DNA from 3 places in the Trichococcus sp. genome. Region 3 is predicted to be linked to each of the others. Evidence: riboswitches for the same ligand, from Rfam matches in the RefSeq annotation. Region 3 holds a riboswitch; each other region holds the start of a gene.
What was found. A riboswitch is a leader RNA that binds a small molecule or an ion and turns the genes downstream of it on or off. The one in region 3 is predicted to bind S-adenosylmethionine.

Region 1 (6,990 bases), on a different contig from region 3:
AAGACACCGCCCTTTCACGGCGGTAACACGGGTTCGATTCCCGTACGGATCATTTTCATGGCCCACTGGGCATAATATTACTATCGCGGGGTGGAGCAGTTGGCAGCTCGCCGGGCTCATAACCCGGAGGTCACAGGTTCAAGTCCTGTCCCCGCAATTGCTTTCTGATGAATCAGGAACATGCATGCGCTTTTGAAGGGCCTATAGCTCAGCTGGTTAGAGCGCACGCCTGATAAGCGTGAGGTCGATGGTTCGAGTCCATTTAGGCCCATTTCTACTATTTTTTATGGCCCGTTGGTCAAGCGGTTAAGACACCGCCCTTTCACGGCGGTAACACGGGTTCGATTCCCGTACGGGTCATCATTATGGAGCACTCTTTGGAGTGCTCTTTTCTTATGCTCAAACAGGCAGAGGCACCAGCAATCTTGGCTGGTGCCTCTGCCTGTTTCTTTTAGACAAAAAATAGTAACGAATAGCTCAGTGTGAAAAGAAAACCATAGTTGGTAAGATATTGATCGATTCTGAGGTCGCTTTGAAGTCTTTTCTTGGTCAAAGGGTAAACCAAGAGGACAGAAAATCCAAATATGAGGATGGACCATAAAGAACTCTGTAGACGAACTATTTGGAAGATTCCTGTTGAGTAGGCAAGCAGGAATGTAGTCATTCTCAAAAAGCTTGAGTTCTTCAGTAGCAGTTGTTGATAATATGACGTGGACTGCTCACTGCCTGCAGTATTCTTGATCTGAACCTGTATCAAACTGAAAATATGGAATAGAATCAATGGGAGCACTTCGTATTGCAGTTGCAGCGGAATAAAGTTTGCCTGAGAAAAAAAGGTTACAGATGAAAGGATGAATATCTTAAAGAAAGGCCTCAGCAGGATTTCGTAAAAAGTATTTGTCATACTGTAAGGATAAAATTGCAGAATCGAGTATACAAGATAAAGCAACAGAATAGCAGCAAAAATCAGGTTCGATATATAAAAAATGATAGTCAACAATCCGATTGAGAGGGTTCCTAAGATCAGGATCATTTTATATGGTAGTGTTGTAGCAGCTTGTTCATTTTTTGATAGTAACCGTTCCAAAGCATAGGTGAACAGCAGAAAAAGATAGAGCATAATAAGTAGCAGATAGTTGAGTCCATTGAAGGACATTCCTCGCAATGCTCCGAAAAGAAGCAGCGTGAGTGGGCCTGTCAACATCGCCAAAAAGGTGTGGTTCATCAGGTGCATGAATTGTTTTTTTATTGTCAGCATAGTCTCTTCCTTCTTTAAATAGTGGGTAAGGGATGGTAAGCATCTCATATATATTGCGCAAATTCATCATAGGTTAACCTCTCAGTGATGTCAAGGTGCAGTGGGATTAAAAAAAGTCCCAAAAATACTGAGATGAGTACTTTTTGAAGCTTCTTCTGAGACTTAAAAATGAAATTCTCTTATTTTTTGTTGCTTTTTTGATGATGATAGCGTATATTAGGTATGTTGCATTTCAGAGGCTAATTGCAATATCCCGATAGGATTCACAATATGTGAAGACGCCTTGTAACCAAAAAATGGGGGAATGAAAAATGGTAGAAAAAAGATTATTTACTTCAGAGTCAGTAACGGAAGGTCATCCGGATAAAATTGCTGATCAAATCAGCGATGCAATTTTGGATACACTGTTAGCTGCTGATCCAAACGCGCGTGTTGCTTGCGAAACGATTGTCACGACAGGGCTGGTAGTTGTCTTTGGCGAAATCACGACAAGCGCATACGTAAACATCCAACAGATAGTCCGCGACACAGTAACTGAAATTGGTTATACGCGTGGGAAGTTTGGTTTCGATGCGGATAATTTGGCCGTAATGGTATCATTGGACGAACAATCCGACGATATCGCAATCGGCGTAAACGAATCATTGGAACGAAGAGAGTCAGTGACTACAGATTACAATGAAATCGGTGCAGGGGACCAAGGTTTGATGTTCGGGTTTGCGATAAACGAAACGGAAGAACTGATGCCATTACCAATTTCGTTGAGTCACAAGTTGGCGAAACGTTTATCAGAAGTCCGCAAAGACGGCACTTTGGAATATTTAAGACCAGACGGAAAAACGCAAGTCACAGTGGAATATGATGAAGACGGCAAACCGAAACGTGTGGACACGATCGTTTTGAGCACGCAACATGATGAGAATGTCACTTTGGAACAATTGAAAAAAGATATTTTGGAGCATGTCATCCATGCAGTCATCGATGATGCATTACTGGATGCGGATACCAAATACTTCATCAATCCTACTGGACGCTTCGTTATCGGAGGACCAAAAGGGGATTCCGGTCTGACAGGCAGAAAAATCATTGTTGATACTTATGGTGGGTATGCGCGTCATGGCGGCGGTGCATTCTCAGGTAAGGACGCTACAAAAGTTGACCGTTCCGCAAGTTATGCAGCTCGTTACATTGCGAAAAATATTGTTGCAGCTGGTTTAGCTACAAAATGCGAAATCCAATTGGCATACGCGATCGGCGTTGCTGAACCTGTATCGATTGCGATCGACACGTTTGGAACTAGCGAATATCCGGAAGCCACTTTGATAGAAGCGGTACGCAAAAACTTCAACCTGACGCCAGCTGGCATCATCCAAATGTTGAATCTGCGTCGTCCTATCTTTAAAAAGACGGCTGCTTACGGGCATTTTGGCCGTGACGATGCTGACTTCACTTGGGAGAAGACGGACAAAAAAGAAGCTTTGCTAGCATATGTCCAAGCTGGAAAATAAAGTAAACAGATTGATCAACTGAAAAAGGAAAGCGCTCGGTATATTGCCGGAACGCTTTCCTTTTTCTATTTCATATAGGGTGTTCTCTTTTTCTCGATGGCGATCAGGAATGGGGGATGATTGATTTGATTGATGAAGCCGTATTGCAGTACTTTGTATAAAGATTGATTCAAGCCGCTGACATAATCAAGCAGGGCCTGTTTCTCCTCCATCCCGCCAAGGTGGCCGCTGTAGACAACCAGAATGATACAGCTGCCGATCCGCAATTTAGGCAGTAACGCATTGACGGCAGTGAGGGTGGTATCCTTGTGGGTAATGACTCTTTTGTCGCCCCCAGGCAGGTAGCCCAAGTTAAAAATTGCACTGCCTATCTCGGATTTATCCGGAAGGACGTCAGCTACAGTTTCGTGCCCTTGGTGCAGTAGGGTGACGCGGTCCGACAAACCGGTCAGCATTAGTTTTTGCCTTGTATTTTCTATTGCTTGTTTCTGGATATCAAAACCGATCACGCTTCCTGTGGGGCCGACCAATGAAGCCAATAAGACTGTATCATTTCCGTTTCCGACTGTGGCATCGACAACACAATCTCCTTTACAAACTGTTTCCTTCAGCAACTTATGGCTGAATTCCACTGCGGACAACAACATGTTCCTCACCCTTATTCCTGATATTGTAAATCCCTTGGTAAGTGCTGCGGCGTTCCAGCTCGTGATCAATTGCGTTCAAGACTTCCCATTTTTTCAGGCTCCACATCGGTCCGACAAGGGTGTCCCGCGGTGCGTCTCCTGTGATACGATGGATGACGATTTCATCGGGAATGACTTCCAGTTGATCGCAGACGAGTTCAACATATTCGTCCTTCTCCAATAACCTTAGTCTGCCTTGGTGATAGTCCCGGAGCATTTTGGTGTTTTTCATCAAATGAAGTAAATGGATCTTGATTCCTTGGATATCCGAGTCCAGGATAACACGGTTGACGCTCTCCATCATCATGTCATGGGTTTCTCCAGGAAGCCCGTTAATGAGGTGGGTACATACCGGGATATTGTGAGCACGAAGTTCTTCGACTGCTTTCAAATAGGTATCGTAGGAATGTGCCCGGTTGATGATTTTGCTTGTTTCTTCATGGATGGTCTGAAGTCCTAATTCCACCCATATATAATAGCGCTTGTTCAGTTCAGCCAAATATGCGATTGTTTCCGGCGGCAAGCAATCAGGACGTGTCGCAATCATGATACCGACCACACCTTCCTCGTTGACGACCTGCTCATAACGGTGGCGCAGGATATCGACAGGTGCGTGCGTATTTGTGAAATTCTGAAAATAGGCGATATAACTTTTGACATTCGGCCATTTTTTATGCATCATATCGATGCCTTTGCGTAATTGGACGGGCAATGGATCGATGCGGCTCTGAGCGAAATCGCCGGATCCGGAAACAGTACAGAAGGTACAGCCACCGTGTGCGACCGTCCCATCCCGGTTCGGGCAATCAAAACCGCCATCGATGGCGACTTTGAATATCTTTTCGCCGAAGTGTTGCTGCAGATGGTAATTCCAAGTGTGGTAGCGTTTGTTTGTGTCACTGTATAAAAATTGATTTGTCAATACTTTCACCTCATCCTCATTTTATCATGATTTTTGGCTGGCCAGTAGACTATTTGATAGCTCGGGTCAAATTTATCGGGCAGATAAAGAAGAAAAGGCTTACTTTTTGATAACTTAAAGGATTGTTACAGATTTATTTCAATTGTTAAATATTAAATATGGTTATGATAGCCATTCAAAAATTTGGAAAACAAACATATAATAGACATGTTGGATAATTTTCTTAAAAAAATTTTAAAATGTCCGCGTCATCATTAATATTCAAGGAATTTTTATCTGCCGCACCGGCAGTATTTTTAGATACAGGGAGTGGTATATTTTGGTGTTATCCAGAAACGAACGCATCAACCAAAAGAAAACAGAACAACTGATCAATTCTTTTGTCACCACGAATAAAAGATTGAAACGCAGCGTAGCGGTGTTGAGCACATCGTTGTTTATGACGACTGTCGTGAAGCCAATCCAATTGGTTTTGGCAGCAGAGTCGACTACGCTTGGAACAACGGATACACAAGTATATTCCACTAACCCCTTTTTGAACCAGATCATTCCGTCCGCGACAGTAATCGCTGCCCAAAATGATTTGTATGCATCCGTGATGATGGCGCAAGCTATCCTGGAAAGCGGCTGGGGAACAAGCGCTTTATCGACGGCTCCAAACTACAATCTGTTCGGAATCAAAGGGAATTACAACGGCGAGTCCGTCAACATGGATACGTTGGAAGACAGTGGTGGACAGAACTACTACCCAATCAATGCTGAATTCAGAAAATATCCTTCCTATGCGGAATCACTGCAGGATTATGCGGACCTTCTGGCAAACGGAACAAGCTGGAATCCGACTTATTACGCTGGGGCTTGGAAGAGCAATGCAGCCACCTATCAGGACGCAACTGCATACCTGACAGGCCGCTATGCGACGGACACGGCATACAGCACCAAGTTGAACAGAATCATTGCCCAGTACGGATTAGATCAATATGACAACTACATACCTGTCGTTGAAGATGAGGTTGAAGAACCGGATGCTGGCAATGTCGATTTCGATACGCCGAGCGAAACGCCAGAACTACCAACTGTGGAGCTACCGGAAAATACGGAAGAGGATACTTCAGAACAAGAGACGCCAAGTCAACCTGCAGAGGACACTGAAGACACAGAAACGCCAGTCCAAGCGGGAGATGCCGTCCATGTTGTCCAATCTGGCGATACGTTGTATGCTATCGCTAAAAAATATGGGATTTCGTTGGTCGATCTATTGACGCTGAATAAATTGAATTCCAACATGATCTATGTAGGTGACCGTCTGGTGCTGCCTGAAAGTGTCGTAGTCGAGGAAGAGACGCCTGCGGAAGATGTGGATGGAGATACAACCACGCCATCGACACCAACCGAAACGCCTTCAGATACGATAGTTTCGGATTATACTGTAGTCGCGGGCGATACGCTTTACAAAATTGCCATCGCGAACGGTTTGACGATCAGCGAGTTGAAGAGTCTGAATACGTTGACGAACGATACCATCTACGTGGGCCAAAAGTTACTATTAAGCAAATCGACAATTCCTGCTCCGGACACGACTGAAAACGGGTCAAGCAGCAATACGGAACAAACGACTGCCCAATCCTATACTGTGAAAACGGGTGACACTTTGTGGTCGATCGCGAACGCGAACAATATGACTGTTACGGCACTAAAGAACGCTAACAGCCTAACTTCGGATGCGATTTATCCGGGTCAAATCTTGAAAACCACGGGAACTTCGGCGGGAATTACTACACCAACTACCGGAACCACAGTCACAGGGGCCTTCATCACACCGGCCAGCGGATATATTTCGTCACCTTTCGGATACCGAACTTCGCCTATCAACGGTGCTTTGGAATTCCATCGGGGCATTGATATCGCGGGCAGCGGAAATATTTCCGCAGCACAAGCGGGCGTAGTGGAAGTCGCTACTTATCATTACAGCTACGGCAACTACGTCGTCATCAACCACGGCAAAATCAACGGTGTGACCATCAAAACCTTGTATGCACATATGCAATCAGGGCTTTCGGTATCTGTAGGTCAGACTGTCAGCCAAGGCCAAAAAATCGGCGTGATGGGAACAACCGGCAGCTCGACCGGAGTCCATCTGCATTTCGAGGTGCAGGAAAACGGGACTGTCGTCAATCCAGTGAACTACATCAACGGAACCACTTCGGTGACACCTGGAACGACAACCCCTACTACTCCAGCGACCGGCAGCAGTGTCGTTGTCGTGTCCGGAGATACTCTGTGGAAGATTGCGACCGCGAACGGCTTGACGGTTGCGCAATTAAAAACACTGAATAACCTGACAAGTGATGCCATTGTTACTGGACAAGTATTGCTCTTGAAGAGCAATACTGCGGTTACGCCAACCACCCCGACAACTCCTAGCGTGACTCCAGAAACAGCAAACGGTAGCGTGACGGTTGCATCGGGCGACACACTCTGGAAAATCGCAAATGCCAATGGATTAAGCGTAGCGGAACTGAAGACACTGAATAATTTAACAAGTGACGTCATCGTTCCGGGCCAAACATTGTTGCTTAAACAAACTACGACAACGCCTACTGTGACGCAACCGAC
Region 2 (8,593 bases), on a different contig from region 3:
ATCGATTTATGGAGTCGATGACCCTAGGGAAGTCAGCCGACAGAACAATGGAATTCAGGAGGGATACGGTGATGGATATGACGAATTATGCCATCATGACCATCATCGAACTCGAGAATAAAACATAATGTTGCGTACAATAGTATCCAGTGCCTCAAAAAAGATAGACGATACCAGAGCATCCAAGCTCTGGTATCGTCTATCTTTTTAAATCGAGATGCTGTTGATGAAGCGGGCGATCCTTGGATCGGTTGTGCTTGCGAAGAAGTCCTTGGTCGGGCCGTCGAAGCCGACTTTGCCGTCCTCCAGGAAGAGCATGCGGTCCGCTGCTTCCCGTGCGAAGTCAAGGTTGTGCGTCACGATGATCATGGATAGCTTTTCGGAAGCGAGCTCCTTCAAGACTCGCAGCACTTCTGCCTCCAACTCGGGATCAAGGGCGGAAGTGGGTTCATCGAACAGGACGAAATCCGGTTCCATAGCCAAGGCGCGCGCGATGGCGACGCGTTGTTGTTGACCGCCCGACAGTTGGTCCGGGTAATGGTCCAGTTTGTCGGCCAAGCCGACTTTGGTCAGCAGGTTTTTGGCTCTGGCCGTCGCTTCTGTTTTCGAAAGTTTCAGAACCGTAATCGGGCCTTCGATGACATTTTCCAATACCGACAGATGCGGGAAGAGGTTGAAACTCTGGAACACCATCGCCGTTTCTTTGCGGATCGCCATCATCGTTTCTTTCGATATTTTGGAGCTGAAATCGACTTCGAGATTGCCGTTTTTCAGAATGCCGCTCTCAGGCACTTCCAGCAAATTCAAGGTACGCAACAGCGTGGACTTGCCTGAACCGGATGGCCCGACGATGACGGTCGTTTCGCCAGTTTTGAAAGTTAATGAGATATCCTTGAGGGCATGAAAGTCACCGTAGGATTTTTGGATATGTTTGATTTCAATCATGTCGTCACGCCTTTTTCAGATATTTGGAAGTTCTGGTTTCCAATTTGCCCTGGATCCAAGTCAACACGGTACTGATAAGGAGGTAGATCACAGCTACTTCCATATACAGAATCAGCGGTTCATAGGTAACGGAAGCGAACTGCTGCCCGACCATCGTCATTTCAATGATCGTGATGCTGGATGCCAGCGAAGTTGATTTCACCAGAGAAATGAAGTCGTTCATGACAGCCGGCAAGGCAATCCGGACGGTCTGCGGGAAGATGATCCTTTTCAGGACCTGTCCGTGCGTCATTCCCAAGGAGTCAGCCGCTTCCCACTGGCCTCTCGGGATAGACAGGATTGCGCCACGGATGGATTCGGCCGAATAGGCACCGCTGTTCAGCGCGAAAGTCAGGATGGCAGCCGTCCACGCATCCAAGGTGATGTTCAGCTTCGGCAAACCGAAGAAGACGATGAACAATTGGATCAAAAGCGGTGTGCCGCGGAATACCCAAACGTAGAACCAAGCCAGCCCTTTCAACAACCTGCTTTTCGAAATCCGCATGACTGCAGTAAGGACTGCCAGTACAAGGGACAAAGCAAAGGAAATCAGCGCCAAGGGGATGGTGACGGTAAATCCTGCTTCCAGAATTGGCCATAGGGCGTTTTCGATTATGGATAATGTATGCTGCAAAATTTACTCACCGTTCCTTTTTATATTAAAAATTAAAAAACTATTCAATGTCCAAAAGCGCATCACCGCAAGTGGTTCACGAGATACCAAATTGTAACACGCATCCAACGATGATGGCTAGCTTCAAGGATTAACCATCCATAAATCAGATAAATCGTACCGATTGAGCTCTAATCTGCGCAATTGGTACGATTTCGTATATGTGAGACGGAACGAGCCCGTTCAGCTTTTCTTAGTTGTTCGCGCCGACGCTGATGTCTTCGCCTAGGTATTTTTCGAAGATTGCTTTAAAAGTGCCGTCTTCTGTGCGGGCTGCGATGATTTCATTCAGTTTAGTCTGGAAATCTGTGTTTTCCTTTTGCAGGATGATGCCGACTTTATCGTTTGTAGGCAGTTTTTCATCAATCAGACGCAAAGTGGAGTCTGGATATTCTTCAAAGTAAGTCAAGAAAGTGATGTAATCATTGATCGTTCCGTCAGCTCTTCCTGAAGTGATCAATTCAACTGCTTGATTGAAGCCGTCGACAGGGACGATTTCAGCACCCAGGTCACGGGCGTTCTGTGCGTAATTGCTTGTAGTTGATTGGGCTGATTTTTTGCCGCTGTAGTCATCCAAAGTTTGAATGTCGGAGTCTGCACTGACCGCCAATTGGCCATAGGACTCGAAATAAGCATCGGTGAAGTCGTAGACCGCTTGTCGTTCTTCGGTCACGCCGACGTTGTTGATGACGATATCGTATTTATTGACGTCCAATCCGGCAATCAGGGAATCCCATTTCGTTTCGACAAAGACAGGTTCCACACCTAAATCTTCCGCAATGACTTCTGCGATTTCCACTTCGAAACCGACTAAGTCTCCGGTTTCTGTATCATGATAGCTGAACGGAGGGTAAGTGCCTTCCACACCGATGCGCAATTGTTTGTTTTCTTCGATTGTCTTCAAGACATTTGCTGTTGCGGCAGTGCTGGATGCTGTAGAGGCACTGTCCGAACTTGAGTCGGTTGTTGTTGCGCCGCAAGCCGCCAAAGCCAAGCCGGCTGTACCCACGAATAAGATTTTTGATAGTAGTTTCTTCATTATATTCACTCCTGTTGTTTTTTTTTGAATAGTTGCCGGTCATTCGACCGAAAAAACGCCCCACATGGTTATTGCTGGTGATGGTAAACCGTAAACCGACATTCCTTACTTTTTGTCGCTCGAAGGCATGAGGAAATCTTATCACCAGCGTATGTAAGAAGCAAATAGTTAAAAACGAACAGTATTGATAGGTAAAACCGATCACCTAAGTATTATGCATCATGAAAATCATGCCGCGATTAAGATGCTTATCGGCCCCCACGAGAATCGTGTATAATATAAGAAAAAACAAGAGATTCGCTGATCAAGAGAGCGAAATGGAACCAGGGGGAATTTGTATGGGAGATGGATTGAAAAGGTTGATCCAAGCGGCGCAACAACTGGAGGAAGCGGATCTTATCATTCAAAATGGAACCATAGTGGATGTGTTTTCGCTTGAGACCTTTGAGGCTGACGTCGCGATCCGGGACGGTCGTATCGTCGGCATCGGTACCTACCCGAACGGAAAGCAAGTGGTGGATGCTACAGGCAAGTTCATTCTGCCGGGTTTTATCGATGGGCATATTCATATTGAATCGACGATGGTGACACCGTCGCAATTTTCACGGGCGCTCATCAAACACGGTATTACGACCGTTGTGACCGATCCTCATGAAATTGCGAACGTCGCAGGGACAATCGGAATCGACTTTATGCTCGAGGACGCCGCCAATGCCGACATGGATATTCTAATGAAGCTGCCTTCGTGTGTGCCGGCAACGCCCTTCGAGCAGAACGGCGCGACGCTGACTGCGGATGATCTCCGCCCTTATTTGACCCATCCGACCGTCATTGGCCTGGCGGAAGTGATGGATTATCCAGCTGTCTTGGATGCAGACCCGGACATGCTGGAAAAAATCCGCATGACGACAGAAGCTGGGATGATGGTCGATGGACATGCGGCCGGTTTGACTGATACTGCGCTGAATGTGTACAGCACAGCCGGAATCCGCAATGACCACGAGGCGGTGACGGCGGAAGAAGCAATGGCACGCGTACGCCGTGGCATACACGTATTGGTGCGCGAAGGTTCAGCCGCGAAAGATTTGCTGGCGTTGTTGCCGGCCATCAACGAAAGGAACAGCCGTCGTTTTTCATTCTGTACGGATGATAAGCATCTAGACGAGTTAGCCGAAGAGGGAACCATCAATTATGCCGCCCAGCTTGCGATCCAACAAGGCTTAGATCCGCTGATCGCGATCCAGATGGCTACGCTCAACAATGCGGTGTGTCACGGTATCCAGGACAAAGGCGCCATCGCACCAGGTTATGTTGCGGACATCTTGATTACGGACAGTTTAGAGAGGCTGAGCCCGGAAACGATCATCAAAGACGGGCGCGTGCTGAATTTGGATGAGCTGAGAAATGTCCATGCTGTTGTCCCGCAAGCTGTACGATCATCGCTTCATTTAAAGAAAGTAACAAAAGTCGACTTGCAGATTCCACTCTTGGAAGGCCAAAAAGCTTGGGTTATCGGCATTGTGCCGGGAAGCATCATTACACAGAAAAACGCAAGGGATGTGCAGACGGAAGACGGATTTTTTGTTGCGGATCCGCAAAATGATCAACTGAAGATGGTTGTGTGCGAGCGCCATCACCAAACCGGCAGCATCGGTGCTGGCATCGTCAGTGGTTTAGGTCTGAAACGGGGCGCAATCGCTTCGACAGTAGCCCATGATTCGCATAATCTGGTCGTGGCCGGAACCAACGATGAAGACATGCTGCTGGCGATCGAGGAAGCGGAACGGATGCAAGGCGGACTCGTCATCGTGGATGGCGGCAAAGTATTGGCTTCAGTCCCGCTGCGGGTCGGAGGTATTATGTCGGAAAAACCGTATGAAGAAGTGATTAAGGAATTGCATCAGTTGCACGGGCAGTTGGCTACGCTGGCGGAGGAAGGACAGAACATTTTCATGATTCTTTCGTTTCTGTGTCTCCCGGTCATTCCGCGGCTGAAATTGACGGATAAAGGATTGTTTGATGTGGATTCCTTCCAGCATATCGAAGTGGGGATTCCGATGTAAGGTCACTTACTTCAGTGCGGTCCGGAAAGGCGGTGGTCCTTTATGGCGATTTCATTTGGTGCATTCATTCAGTTGCTGCTGACGAGCCCGGCTATTGCGGTGACGGTGATCTTGACGTTGGGCGTGGTTTTGGTGAACGGGTGGACGGATGCGCCGAACGCCATCGCCACTTGCGTTTCGACACGAAGTATGACCCCGCGCAATGCCATCTTGATGGCGGCAGTGTTCAATTTTTTTGGTGTCTTTGCGATGACCGCAGTCAATGCGAAAGTTGCCCAGACGATGGCGAAGATGGTTGATTTTGGCGGAAATACGGAAGATGCGGTCGTGGCGCTGTGTGCGGCGCTCTTTGCGATTGTGGTATGGGCCACTGCCGCTTGGTATTTTGGCATTCCGACAAGTGAAAGCCATGCCTTGATTGCTGGGGTGTCTGGGGCTGCGATTGCGTTGCAAGGCGGTATCGATGGAATCAATGGTGCGGAATGGATCAAGGTGCTTTACGGTTTGGTGCTTTCCACCGTTCTTGGATTGTCTCTGGGATTCCTTGTCGTGAAACTGGTCGGCGCGCTGTTCAAGGACATCGAGCGGCAAAGCACGACAACTTTCTTCCGCAACAGCCAGATCGCCGGTGCGGCGGCGATGGCCTTCATGCATGGGGCCCAGGACGGCCAGAAGTTCATCGGGATTTTCCTGTTGGGCATCGCTTTGTCGCAAGGGAATGCCACGACTGATTTCATGATTCCTGTCTGGCTGATGCTGTTGTGTTCCACAGTCATGGCCTTAGGAACGGCAATCGGTGGTGGGAAAATCATCAAGACGGTAGGGGTCAATATGGTGAAGCTGGAGACCTATCAAGGATTCAGCGCTGATTTTGCCGGGGCCTTGAGCCTCTTGACGGCATCGCTCTTGGGGCTGCCGGTGAGCACGACCCACACGAAGACGACGACCATCATGGGAGTGGGCGCAGGCAGGCATCTGTCGAGCGTAAACTGGTTGACGGTCAAGGAAATGGTTTATACGTGGGTGTTGACCTTTCCAGGTTGCGGCCTTGTCGGTTATCTGATGGCAAAGCTGTTCATTCGGATATTCTAGGGGGTTTCGGTTATGTTCAAAAAGAAGACGGAAAAGTTGGATTATTTCGATGAGTTCATCAGGCTTGCCGAATGGGGTGTCCAATCGGCGGAATTCCTGAATCAGGTTTTGGCGGAATATCCGGTCGCTGACCTTAGCCAAAAGTTGGATGAGATGCATGAGATCGAGCACAATGCCGACCTCGCGAAATACAGGTTGATGCGCTATATGTACAACGATCTGTTGCCGCCTTTCGATAGGCAGGATGTGATTGCGTTGGTCACCAGTCTGGACCATGCCATCGACATGATTGAGGACGTCATGATCCATATTGAGATCTATCAACCGCAGAATATCACACCGGAAATCAATCAATTTCTGGATCTGGTCAAAAAATCAGCTGAAGAATTGCTAACGGCGGTGCGGCTACTGAAAACCTACAAAAAGTCACAAAAAGAGATCCATGCAGTCATCCACCGGATCAATGCCTGTGAGAAGGAAGGCGATCTTCTCTACATCCAATCCATGCGCGATCTCTATCAGAGCGATGCGGATGCTGTTAGCATCGTCATCCGGAGCAAAATCTATAAATCGTTGGAGGATTGCTGCGACGCCTTCAAGGACGTGACCAAATTCGTGGAAGAGATTGCGTTGAAGTACGCTTGATCTGTGGTGGTTGTCCGATAATGTGGAAGAATCGAACAATCAGAGCGAGTTGGTAGCGTGAATGCCCGCCATAACTGTTTTAAAGGGTTATTTCTGAGCGTAAAATCAAGTCCCATACATAAATAAATAGGGCGGCATCAAAACCAGAATAATACTTTCTGGTTTTGATGCCGCCTTATTTAGCTATATGGTCAAAAAGATGCCATCAACTATAATCTGTTGTCCATGTACCGAAATTATTGGTCTAAGGATGGATCCAGTTCTCCAGTGGAATAACGGATATGTCCGTCCCAGTTTCTTGCATGCATACTGATGCCGTTCATGTGATGGTCGTCTTCCGTGTGGTGACGGAGATGAGTGGCATGGCTACGTACATACTGACCGTGATTTTCATATGTCACCGTATCCATCATCGCTGCATCTACGGGAGTTGCGACAGCAAAGGTTGTCAAGGCAGTAAAAGAAATCAGGCCAATCATCAAATATTTTTTCTTCATGAATAAGTTCTTCCTTCCTATGTATACTGACTATAGTTTATGCGGCTGTTTCATTCTTGTTGATCGGACAAAAGAAATGATCAGCAACACGGGATCGCTTGATCCTTCTTCAGTATACTAAGGAAGTGTGTAGAACAGATGTAGTTAAAAAATAAAATATATGGATTCGCGATTAGTTGAATTTTGCGCAAGGGTATGACATAATATATTTGAAAATTAAATAACTTCTTTATCAAGAGAGATCGAGGGACTGGCCCGATGACATCTCAGCAACCGACCAATGCGCGAGCGCAATGGCACGGTGCTAAATCCTGCAGAGCAATCTGAGAGATAAGAAGAGCAAAGCGACATTCCCGACTCTTCTTGTTTAAAGAAGGGTTTTTTGTTTTCAAAAAAACAATTTGGAGGGAAACACGATGACAATGACAAAGGAACAATTCGAGCGCTGCGAAAGAAGTTGCAAAAGAATGGAAGCGGCAGGCGGCCCAAAAAGCCAAGCTGAGGCCATGCTCTATCATCAGTACAAGCAGCAAAAGGCTGCTGTTGCAGAAGCGCTTAAAATGGGTAAGGAGAACTATCAAGCGAAACTGCTGGCCAGAGTAGCGGAAGTGCATCGGCTTGAGGAAGAAATCGCCAATTTGCAGCAGCACCTTTACCTGGAGAAGGTACAAGTGGATAAGATGATGGAACTGGTGGCCCAGTTTTAAAGCAGTAAATGGGAGGAGAATGGACATGGAACTGAAGATGAAGCGTATCTACGAATCTACTGAGGAAACAGATGGCTTCAGGATCTTGGTTGATCGGTTGTGGCCGCGTGGAGTCAAGAAGGAGGCCGCGCAGTTGGATGCATGGCTGAAGGATAGCGCACCGTCCCCGGATTTGCGTAAATGGTTCGACCACGATCGGGAAAAATTTAACACCTTTAAGGAACAATATGAAGAGGAATTATTGACGAATCCGCCGACCGCTGCTGCCGCAGCAGAGATTCTGAAACAGTTGGAAGCGACCGATGTCACATTGGTCTATGCCGCGCGGGATCCGGAGATCAATCATGTCGTTGTGCTGCGGGATTTTTTGGAGAGCCAGATGAAATAGCACTGAAAAATAGATAATGCCTTTCCCAGATGCCTCACCTGTTAAACCGTAGCAAGAAAATCATGTAAAAACAAAGCAAGCCGCCTGCGATAAGGAATCATAGGCTGCTTGCTTTTCATTCTGATTTACGTTTCTGTACATAAATTTCTCCAAAAGAAATAGCCAAAGTTACCCAAACTCCGATATTGTCTAAACCTATGCCTGAAGCGGAATTTCCGCCTAGAGCGGTCAATAAAATCAACACAGAGAACAGATAGAATAATGAAAATATCTGTCCATTTATATTTTCCGCATTCTTGGGACGCCGGAAACGTTCGAACAATATGGACACAAGATACAAGCTTAATATGATTCCCGCATTCAATTCTATTGGAATCCAATCGGATAAGAACGAATCAGGGAAATAGTCATAAATCATCAAAAGTGTTAATAGAACATAAAAAATAAGATTACTATATTTTAAAAAATTCATATTTAGATACCTATTTTCTTTGATAGAGTCAAT
Region 3 (8,593 bases):
ATCGTCCCGGTCGTATCGGCTTCTTCCAAAGATACCGTAATGAACTGATCCAAGGCGACCAAAATCGATGGATGTCCCGGCGTCACTACTGCATATTCTCCGGCGATGAATAATTTGCCCGGAGCACTTGCTTCTGTTACAGACATGCGTTCAACCCTCTCCATTCCTGTTAAATGTTCCAACCGTAGACAGCACGTTCTTCTTCCGTCAACTCCCGGATGCCTTTGCCGGGCTTGGTGATGATCAGTTTGTCCTCGCCGAAATGTTCCAGCAACGCTTCTTTTATCGTTTCGGCTTGCGAAAGGCGGCACAGCACTTTCACATTCGGGCCGGCATCCATCGTGACGTAGCAAGGGATGCCTTGTTTGCGCAAAGCCTGTGCAATCTTGATTGCGACGATGCTGTCCGGTTCCCAATAGGAAAAAGGCGGTTCCGCCCCCAACATGGTTCCGTGCATCTTCATGCCGTTCGCTTCGGTGATTTCGCCCAAGCGGATGAAATCTTTGGCGGCGATGGCTGCTTTGATGTCGAGGATATCTTTTTTCGCCGATGCAACCCAAGCCGGGTAGAAGGGCGAAGTCTCGACCGTACGCTTCATACCGATGCGGCTGGAGACTTCTTTGGCTTTCTGGTTGACCGCCACGATGACCATGCCGATATCCCAGTTCGCATCGTCGACCGGTATTGCGAAGGAATCTTCGGAACAGGTTCCCATATCCCATTCCACAAAACCGCCGTAGATGCTGCGGGTTGCGCTGCCGCTGCCGCGTCTGGCGAAAGTTGAGAGGCGCTTCGGATCCAGATCAAGTCCCAGCGCCAAGTTCGCTGCTCCTGCCAAAGCGGCGAAGGCGGAGGCGGAGGATGCCAAACCGGCTGCAGTCGGGACATGGTTGATGCTTTCAACGCGTGCACGCATGGTTGTATTTTTTTCTGCGCGGAACAAATCAAGGAATCTGGAGATTTTCTGTGTCTCTTTTTCGCCTTGCTTCTCGCCGTTCAAATAGAAGGAATCCTGCGTGAGGACTTCATCGAAGACGACCATCGTATCCGTGTAGAGTTTGTCCAAGGTCATGGAAAGGCTGCTGTTCATAGGAAGAAAGTAGGTTTCGTTCCGTTTCCCCCAATATTTGATCAGCGCGATGTTGGTATGTGCTCGGACACAAGCTTGATTAGGCATCTTCAGTTCCTCCCATTTGATAGATCCAAGTCCGGATCGCCCCGGCTTGACGTAGAGCTTCTTCAATTTTTTCCGCTTCGGAGCGATTACCGGCCAAAGCGATCATGCAACCGCCACGTCCGCCGCCCGTCAATTTGGCGCCCAGTGCTCCTGCAGACCTTGCCGCTGAGACGAGCCTGTCCAGATCAGGGCTGGATACTTCCAGAAAAGACAGGACTTCATGGGCCTGGTTCATCAGTTGTCCCAATTGTTGCGGGTTATTCGCCTCAATGGCGGATTTCGCTGTTTGGGCGAAACTGCCCAAATGGGTGATGGCTTCGCGGTGCGGTTGCGGACTTTCTCCGTTCAGCTTTGCAGCGATGCTGGCGACGGCTTCCTTGGTCTGTCCGGTCACGCCGGTGTCCCCGACAATCAGATAAGCCTTCAGATTCAGCGGGAAAGCTTCAAAAGGCTTGCCCTTGATATAGAAGAGCGGTGCGTCGCCGCTTGCTGTGGCGGCATCCAGACCGCTGGGATTGCCATGTGCGACCATTTCGGATATGTTGACGAGCCGTAGCAAAGTGGCTTGGTCCAACGGCTTATCAAAGTAGGCGAAAAGGGCGCGGGTCAGAGCCACAGAAACGGCTGCACTGGAGCCCATGCCTCTTTCTGCCGGGATAGTACTCGCGAGTGAAATCGCCAAGTTCTCGCCCGAAACCTGCAGTTCGCCCAAAGCCGCTTGGATGGCGGTCCGCATGCTTTCCAGAATTTCAGGCATTTCGGCAGCGATGCCGTTATAATAGGAACAGTCAATGGTCAAAGGACCTTCAGCTTCGCATATGGTCGCAGTCATTTCGACGGCCGGGAAGGGCAGTGCGATGGATGGCTCCCCGTGGACGACGGCATGTTCACCCATCAGGATGATTTTGCCGTGCGACTTGCCGGTGGAGCAACGTGTTTTTATCATATAAGATCGTCCTTTACTGGTTCTTGCGCGTCTTCTATTATGCTTGCTGTGCCTGGATTTTGCAAATCGATAGGACTCTGTTGGCCCATTCGCTTTGAAATGCTCTTTTTGAATAAAATTTGACAAATTCGGCACATATTTTTTGCTATTTTCTTTCAGCATTTTCATTGTATCGAAGCAAAAATGCAAAGTAAATTAAATCTTTCGGATTTTACAGAAACTTAAAAAGCTTTCCCGGCGCAGAAAACAAAGATTAGGTTTCAATTAGAATTAAATGTTCGTATTTGATGGGGGTTAAATTTTCAGAAAAGTGTGATACAATTACCAAAAGTTTGATTATTTCCAGAAGGGAAAAGCTATGATAGAAGATAGAAACTACTACGAAATCCATCGTGAAGAATGGCAAACTTTTCATCAAGATTCCATTCCGGCAATCACGGAAGAAGAACTGAAGGAATTGACATCATTGAATGATAGGCTTTCATTGGAAGATGTCAAGGATGTCTATGTGCCTTTAGTGCATATGTTCGATATTTACTTGCAGCAGTACCGGAATCTTCAACGGGATAAAAGCAGATTTCTCGGCAGACCCTACGAACCGTCTCCGCTCATCATCGGCGTAACGGGAAGTGTCGCTGTCGGGAAAAGTACGACAGCACGTGTCCTGCAGAACCTTTTGAAGCGTGCCTATCCGACAAAAGCTGTCGAACTGATGACGACGGATGGATTCCTGTATCCGAACCGGATATTGAGGGAACGCAACATCATGGACCGCAAAGGCTTCCCGGAAAGCTACGATATGGAGAATTTGGTGCAATTCCTGTTGGATGTGAAGACAGGCAAGCCGAATGTCCGGTTTCCGGTCTATTCCCACCGCATCTACGATATTGTCCCTGGAGAGTACGAAGAAGTGAATCATCCGGATATCCTGATTGTGGAAGGGATCAACGTGCTGCAGTTGCCGAGTAATCAGCAGATTTACGTTAGTGACTTCTTTGATTTTTCCATCTATGTGGATGCAGAAGAAGAGATGATCGAAAAATGGTACATCGAACGTTTCGAAATGCTGATGGACCTGGCGATCGATCAGCCGGACAATTATTACTACAACTATGCAATCGGCAAACGCGAGGACGCCATCGAGATGGCCAGAGGCGTCTGGAAAAGAGTAAACCTCAAGAACCTTCGGGAGTATATCTATCCCACAATCACACGGGCAAATTTAGTGATCCACAAAACAACGAATCACTTTATTGATGAATTATACATAAAAAAATATTAAGGAAATTGGAGAGATTATTAGATGATAGAGCAATTTACCGAGTTGGAAAAAATCGTCGTCCTGGATTTCGGCAGTCAATACAACCAATTGATCACACGACGTATCCGCGAATTCGGCGTATTCTCAGAGTTGGTTTCACACCGCACAACTGCTGAAGACATCAAAGCGATGGGGAACGTCAAAGGGGTCATTTTCTCCGGCGGCCCGAACAGCGTCTATGAAGACGATGCTTTCAAAGTCGATCCTGCCATTTTCGCTATGGGCATCCCTGTATTGGGAATCTGCTACGGCATGCAGTTGATGACCGACCACTTCGGCGGAAAAGTCATTCCTGCTGACGAACGGGAATACGGACGTTCCGACATCCAAATCCTTGATTTGGATACACCAATGTTCAAGGGCCTTTCCGACATCGAGACAGTCTGGATGAGCCACGGAGACAAAATTACGGATATCCCTGCCGGCTTCAAAGTGACTGCAACAAACGACAACTGTCCGGTCGCTGCTTTCGCCAATACAGCAGAAAAATTCTACGGCGTCCAGTTCCACCCGGAAGTACAGCACTCTGTACACGGCAACGAAATGCTGAAGAACTTCGCTTTCGAAGTCTGCGGCTGCTCAGGTAACTGGTCGATCGCCAACTTCATCGAAATCGAAACAAAAAAAATCAGAGAAACCGTCGGCGACAAAAAAGTATTATTGGGTCTTTCCGGCGGGGTGGATTCAAGCGTCGTAGGCGTATTGCTGCACAAGGCAATCGGCGACCAATTGACTTGTATCTTTGTTGACCACGGCCTGTTGCGCAAAGGCGAAGGCGACCAGGTTATGGAAAGCCTTGTAGGAAAATTCGGCTTGAACATCATCCGCGTTGATGCGAAAAAACGTTTCATGGACAAACTGGCAGGCGTCAGCGATCCGGAACAAAAACGTAAGATCATCGGCAACGAATTCGTTTACGTATTCGACGATGAAGCTACGAAATTGAAAGGCATCGACTTCTTGGCGCAAGGAACGCTTTACACCGACGTCATCGAAAGTGGAACCGAGACTGCCCAAACAATCAAGTCCCACCACAACGTAGGCGGATTGCCTGAAGATATGCAATTCAAATTGATTGAACCTTTGAACACCTTGTTCAAAGATGAAGTCCGTGAATTGGGAACACAGCTTGGCATGCCTGACAGCATCGTTTGGCGCCAACCATTCCCAGGCCCTGGTTTGGGTATCCGCGTTATCGGCGAAATCACCGAAGAAAAATTGGAGATCGTCCGCGACTCCGACTATATCTTGCGCGAAGAAATCGCGAATGCCGGTTTGGAACGCGATGTATGGCAATACTTCACTGTCCTGCCGGGCTTCCGTAGCGTCGGCGTAATGGGCGATGGCCGTACGTATGACTACACAATCGGTATCCGCGCCGTGACATCCATCGATGGCATGACGTCCGACTGGGCGCGCATCCCTTACGACGTGTTGGATAAAATTTCCCGACGCATCGTAAATGAAGTGAAGCACGTCAACCGCATAGTGTACGACATCACGAGCAAGCCACCATCGACCATCGAGTGGGAGTAAGTGGAATTTATAGCCTGGACGTTGATTTTTCAACGTTTCCAGGCTTTTTTCATGTTTTTGAACTGATGGGGCTTTTTGGAGAACCTACGAAAGGAGAACTATCGGAAGGCCGGCATTCAGGATGTGAGCTACAAACTGTATGAGGGTGCCCGAGATGAGCTTTTGAACGAGCTGATCAAAGATGCTGTGACGTAGGACGTCATTTCGTGGGTGCATGCTTGTTTGGAAATGTTCTGATCGGCATTTGAATTTTTTAAATGAAATGAGATTTCAGCGTATCTTGCTTTCCACTAAAATTAACTTGCTTACAAATTTACTCCTGTGCTATGATGGCGTAGTGTATTCATTAAATTTCAATTAAATTTGAATGAAGGAACATGTCATTATTTATTATTGGAGGTTACTATGGATAAAGCATTAATTTTTATTGCGATGGCCGGCTACATGTCGATCATCATCGGTATCGGTTTTTATTACTACAAGCGATCAAACGAAAGCTCCGATAACTTCTTCTTGGGCGGACGCAGTCTGGGTCCTTGGGTTGCCGCAATCAGTGCCGGTGCCTCGGACATGAGCGGTTGGCTGCTGATGGGTCTTCCGGGCGTAGCTTATTGGTCGGGTTTGTCAGATGCATTCTGGACAGCAATCGGCTTGGCATTGGGGACAGCGTTGAACTGGATCATCGTTTCGAAACGCTTGCGTCATTATTCCGAATCGGCTAGAGCAATCACGTTGCCGGAATTCTTCAGCAATCGATTCCATGAGGATAAGCGCATTATTTTGACGGTATCGTCAACGTTCATTTTCGTCTTCTTTTCTGTCTATGCCGCCAGCTGTTTCGTCACGGTAGGGAAACTCTTCGCAACCTTGTTCGAAGTGCCTTACATCCCGGTGATGATTGCCGGAGCGGTGTTCGTCGTGTTCTACACGTTCATCGGCGGATTTTTGGCGGAGAGTGTCTCCGACTTTATGCAGGGCATCATCATGATCGCGGCTTTAGCAGTTGTTTTGGTCGGAGGCGTTGTGCATGCCGGTGGTCCTGGAGCGGTCATCGATAACCTGAAGGGCATTCCTGGCTTTTTGGATTTCTTCGGTATCGCAACACCTAAATTGGTTGATGGTGTGCAACAGGCGGATGGGGCGACGGCTGCCTTTGGACCTGCAGGCAATTACGGATTGATCACCATTGCTTCTAGCATGGCATGGGGGCTCGGTTATTTTGGGATGCCGCAAGTGCTGTTGCGCTTTATGGCGATCCGTTCGGCTGACGAAATTAAGCAATCACGCCGAATCGGCATCACTTGGACGACACTTTCGCTGAGCGCTTCCGTTTTGATCGGTCTGATCGGGCGCGCGATGTTTCCGATGGCTTTGACGACGGCTTCCACTTCGGAAACGATTTTCATCGAGATGGCGACTTTGTTGTTCCCGCCGCTATTGGCTGGAATTGTCATGTCGGGCATTTTGGCGGCGACGATCAGTTCCGCTGATTCGTACTTGCTGATTGCCGCAAGTGCTTTTTCGAAAAACATCTACAAAGGCGTTCTGCGCAAGGACGCTTCCGATCAGCAAATCATGGCGATGACACGGATGATCTTGATCGTTTTGGCGATCGTCGGAATCATCATCGCTTTGGATGAGAACTCCGTCATCTTCACGATCGTATCCTTCGCTTGGGCGGGCTTCGGTGCGACTTTTGGACCGTTGATGCTGTTCTCCTTGTTCTGGAAAAAAACGACGCGTCAAGGCGCCATCGCCGGTATGTTGACAGGCGGAATCGCTGTTTTCATCTGGAAACTGCTGGTCAAACCGCTGGGTGGCGTGTTCGGCATCTACGAACTGTTGCCGGCATTCATCCTTTCTTGCGTGGCGATCGTGCTTTTCTCCTTAATCGGGGAAAAACCGTCCGCAGCGATGGAAGAGGAATTCGAAATGGTGAAAAATCAAGCGAAAGCTTAAAAAACGGTCTGAAGAAACACAATCCTGACGGGTTGTGTTTTTTCTTTGTGATTTGTGCATACAAAAGCGAATGTTGGGTGTCCGAACTCCGGCGAACAGAGGATAATCAACCGGTCCGAACGCATTTAGCGCGCATCTGGACGCTTCCGATCATTTTTATGAATGTTCGACCACAACATAAAACGCATCGTTCGGGAAAAACGTTTGAAAAAAAATATAAATTTCTTTCCAAAATCATTGACATATCCGCTGTATTTGTATAGAATTTAGCTTGCATAAATTGAATATCTCTTATTAATAGCCGTTGAGACGAGGGGTCGAAGATACGGTGGCAAACCAATCAATCTAATTATTTTGCAGTGCAGATTGATATTGGGTGCCCAACCTGAGCGTAGGATTATCCAAGTCCTATGAGCAATAAGAGGAAAAGCAGCTGATAGATATCGAAGCTTTCCTTTGGTTGGAGAGCTTTTTTTATGCCCATTTTTTATATCAAAGGGGGAAATCTATTTGGCTGAAAAGGTTTTATTCAATTCAGACACTTATTTGGAAGGTCATTCCGACAAAATTACTTACCAAATTTCTAACGTTAAACCAAAAAATATTACACATATCAAAATGCCGCTTTTCGAAGCGCTTGTTAAATATGCGAAACAGGACGTTACACCTTTCGATGTCCCTGGACATAAAATGGGTGCGCAGATGACGCCATTCAAAATGGCGGTCGGTGATATGACGATGCAGATGGATGTCAACTCCATGAAAGAATTGGACTTGTTGAGCCATCCGCAATCTGTCATAAAAGAAGCACAGGAATTAGCAGCAAAAGCATACAATGCTGATCAGGCTTATTTCTTGGTGAATGGTACGACTGTTGGCATTCAAGCGATGATTATGAGCGTGGTGGGGCCAAACGATACGATCTTGGTTCCTCGCAACTGCCATAAATCAGTGATGAACGGGTTGATCCTGAGCGGCGCAAAGCCGATTTTTATCCAGCCTGAAATGGATCTGGCCTTCGGGATATCCCATGGTATTTCCGTGGAACGCATCATCAAAGGCCTGGATGAAAATCCCAAGGCGAAAGCCCTCCTGGTCACTTATCCGACTTATTTCGGATCATTGAACGATCTGGAAACGATCTGTGAAATCGCGCATGAACGCGGTGTTGTTGTCATCGTCGACAGTGCGCATGGCGCGCATTTGCCGTTCATGCCCGGGAAAATGAAGGATCCGATGAAAGCCGGAGCCGATGCGGTGACGTATTCCATGCATAAAACCGGCGGATCCTTGACGCAGAGCTCCTTGATGGTGATGCAAGGGGACCGCATTTCCGCAACAAAATTACAAAAAGTGCTGAACATGCTGCAATCGACCAGCGCAAATTACCTGTTGATGAGCTCCATTGATGCCGCACGCAGTGAATTAGCGATGTACGGCAAAGACCGTTACAAAAAACTGCGCCCAATCGTCAGCGAAGCGATTGAAGCGATCGAAGCATTCGGCGACTATGAAGTGTTGAAAGCCGACTACATCAAAGATAAATTCGACCAGACTTATGACTGGACCAAAATGGTGATCCGTGTCAACGACATCGGCCTGACCGGTTTCGAAGTCTACACAATCATGAAGGAAGAATACGGCATCCAACTGG

Region 1: another riboswitch for S-adenosylmethionine. It lies ahead of metK (methionine adenosyltransferase); the one in region 3 lies ahead of ACTCCX_RS00150 (aminotransferase class I/II-fold pyridoxal phosphate-dependent enzyme).
Region 2: another riboswitch for S-adenosylmethionine. It lies ahead of ACTCCX_RS03515 (hypothetical protein); the one in region 3 lies ahead of ACTCCX_RS00150 (aminotransferase class I/II-fold pyridoxal phosphate-dependent enzyme).

What each region holds. Positions count from the first base shown of each region.
Region 1 is NZ_JBSQPW010000028.1:130-7,119, forward strand. It holds tRNA gene ACTCCX_RS08895 (tRNA-Glu) at 1-52, shown strand, start outside; tRNA gene ACTCCX_RS08900 (tRNA-Met) at 85-157, shown strand; tRNA gene ACTCCX_RS08905 (tRNA-Ile) at 198-271, shown strand; tRNA gene ACTCCX_RS08910 (tRNA-Glu) at 289-360, shown strand; gene ACTCCX_RS08915 (hypothetical protein) at 452-1,258, opposite strand; SMK box riboswitch at 1,497-1,572, shown strand; gene metK (methionine adenosyltransferase) at 1,570-2,766, shown strand; gene mnmM (tRNA 5-(aminomethyl)-2-thiouridylate-methyltransferase MnmM) at 2,832-3,413, opposite strand; gene mnmL (tRNA modification radical SAM protein MnmL/YtqA) at 3,382-4,374, opposite strand; gene ACTCCX_RS08935 (LysM peptidoglycan-binding domain-containing protein) at 4,697-6,990, shown strand, end outside.
Region 2 is NZ_JBSQPW010000008.1:50,272-58,864, reverse strand. It holds gene ACTCCX_RS03550 (amino acid ABC transporter ATP-binding protein) at 208-945, opposite strand; gene ACTCCX_RS03545 (amino acid ABC transporter permease) at 950-1,618, opposite strand; gene ACTCCX_RS03540 (transporter substrate-binding domain-containing protein) at 1,851-2,696, opposite strand; gene ade (adenine deaminase) at 2,918-4,759, shown strand; gene ACTCCX_RS03530 (anion permease) at 4,802-5,851, shown strand; gene ACTCCX_RS03525 (DUF47 domain-containing protein) at 5,864-6,496, shown strand; gene ACTCCX_RS03520 (hypothetical protein) at 6,733-6,993, opposite strand; SAM riboswitch class I at 7,220-7,330, shown strand; gene ACTCCX_RS03515 (hypothetical protein) at 7,410-7,700, shown strand; gene ACTCCX_RS03510 (DUF488 domain-containing protein) at 7,726-8,088, shown strand.
Region 3 is NZ_JBSQPW010000001.1:22,676-31,268, forward strand. It holds gene ACTCCX_RS00120 (phosphomevalonate kinase) at 1-146, opposite strand, end outside; gene mvaD (diphosphomevalonate decarboxylase) at 170-1,177, opposite strand; gene mvk (mevalonate kinase) at 1,170-2,123, opposite strand; gene coaA (type I pantothenate kinase) at 2,482-3,405, shown strand; gene guaA (glutamine-hydrolyzing GMP synthase) at 3,427-4,980, shown strand; gene putP (sodium/proline symporter PutP) at 5,386-6,939, shown strand; SAM riboswitch class I at 7,228-7,363, shown strand; gene ACTCCX_RS00150 (aminotransferase class I/II-fold pyridoxal phosphate-dependent enzyme) at 7,450-8,593, shown strand, end outside.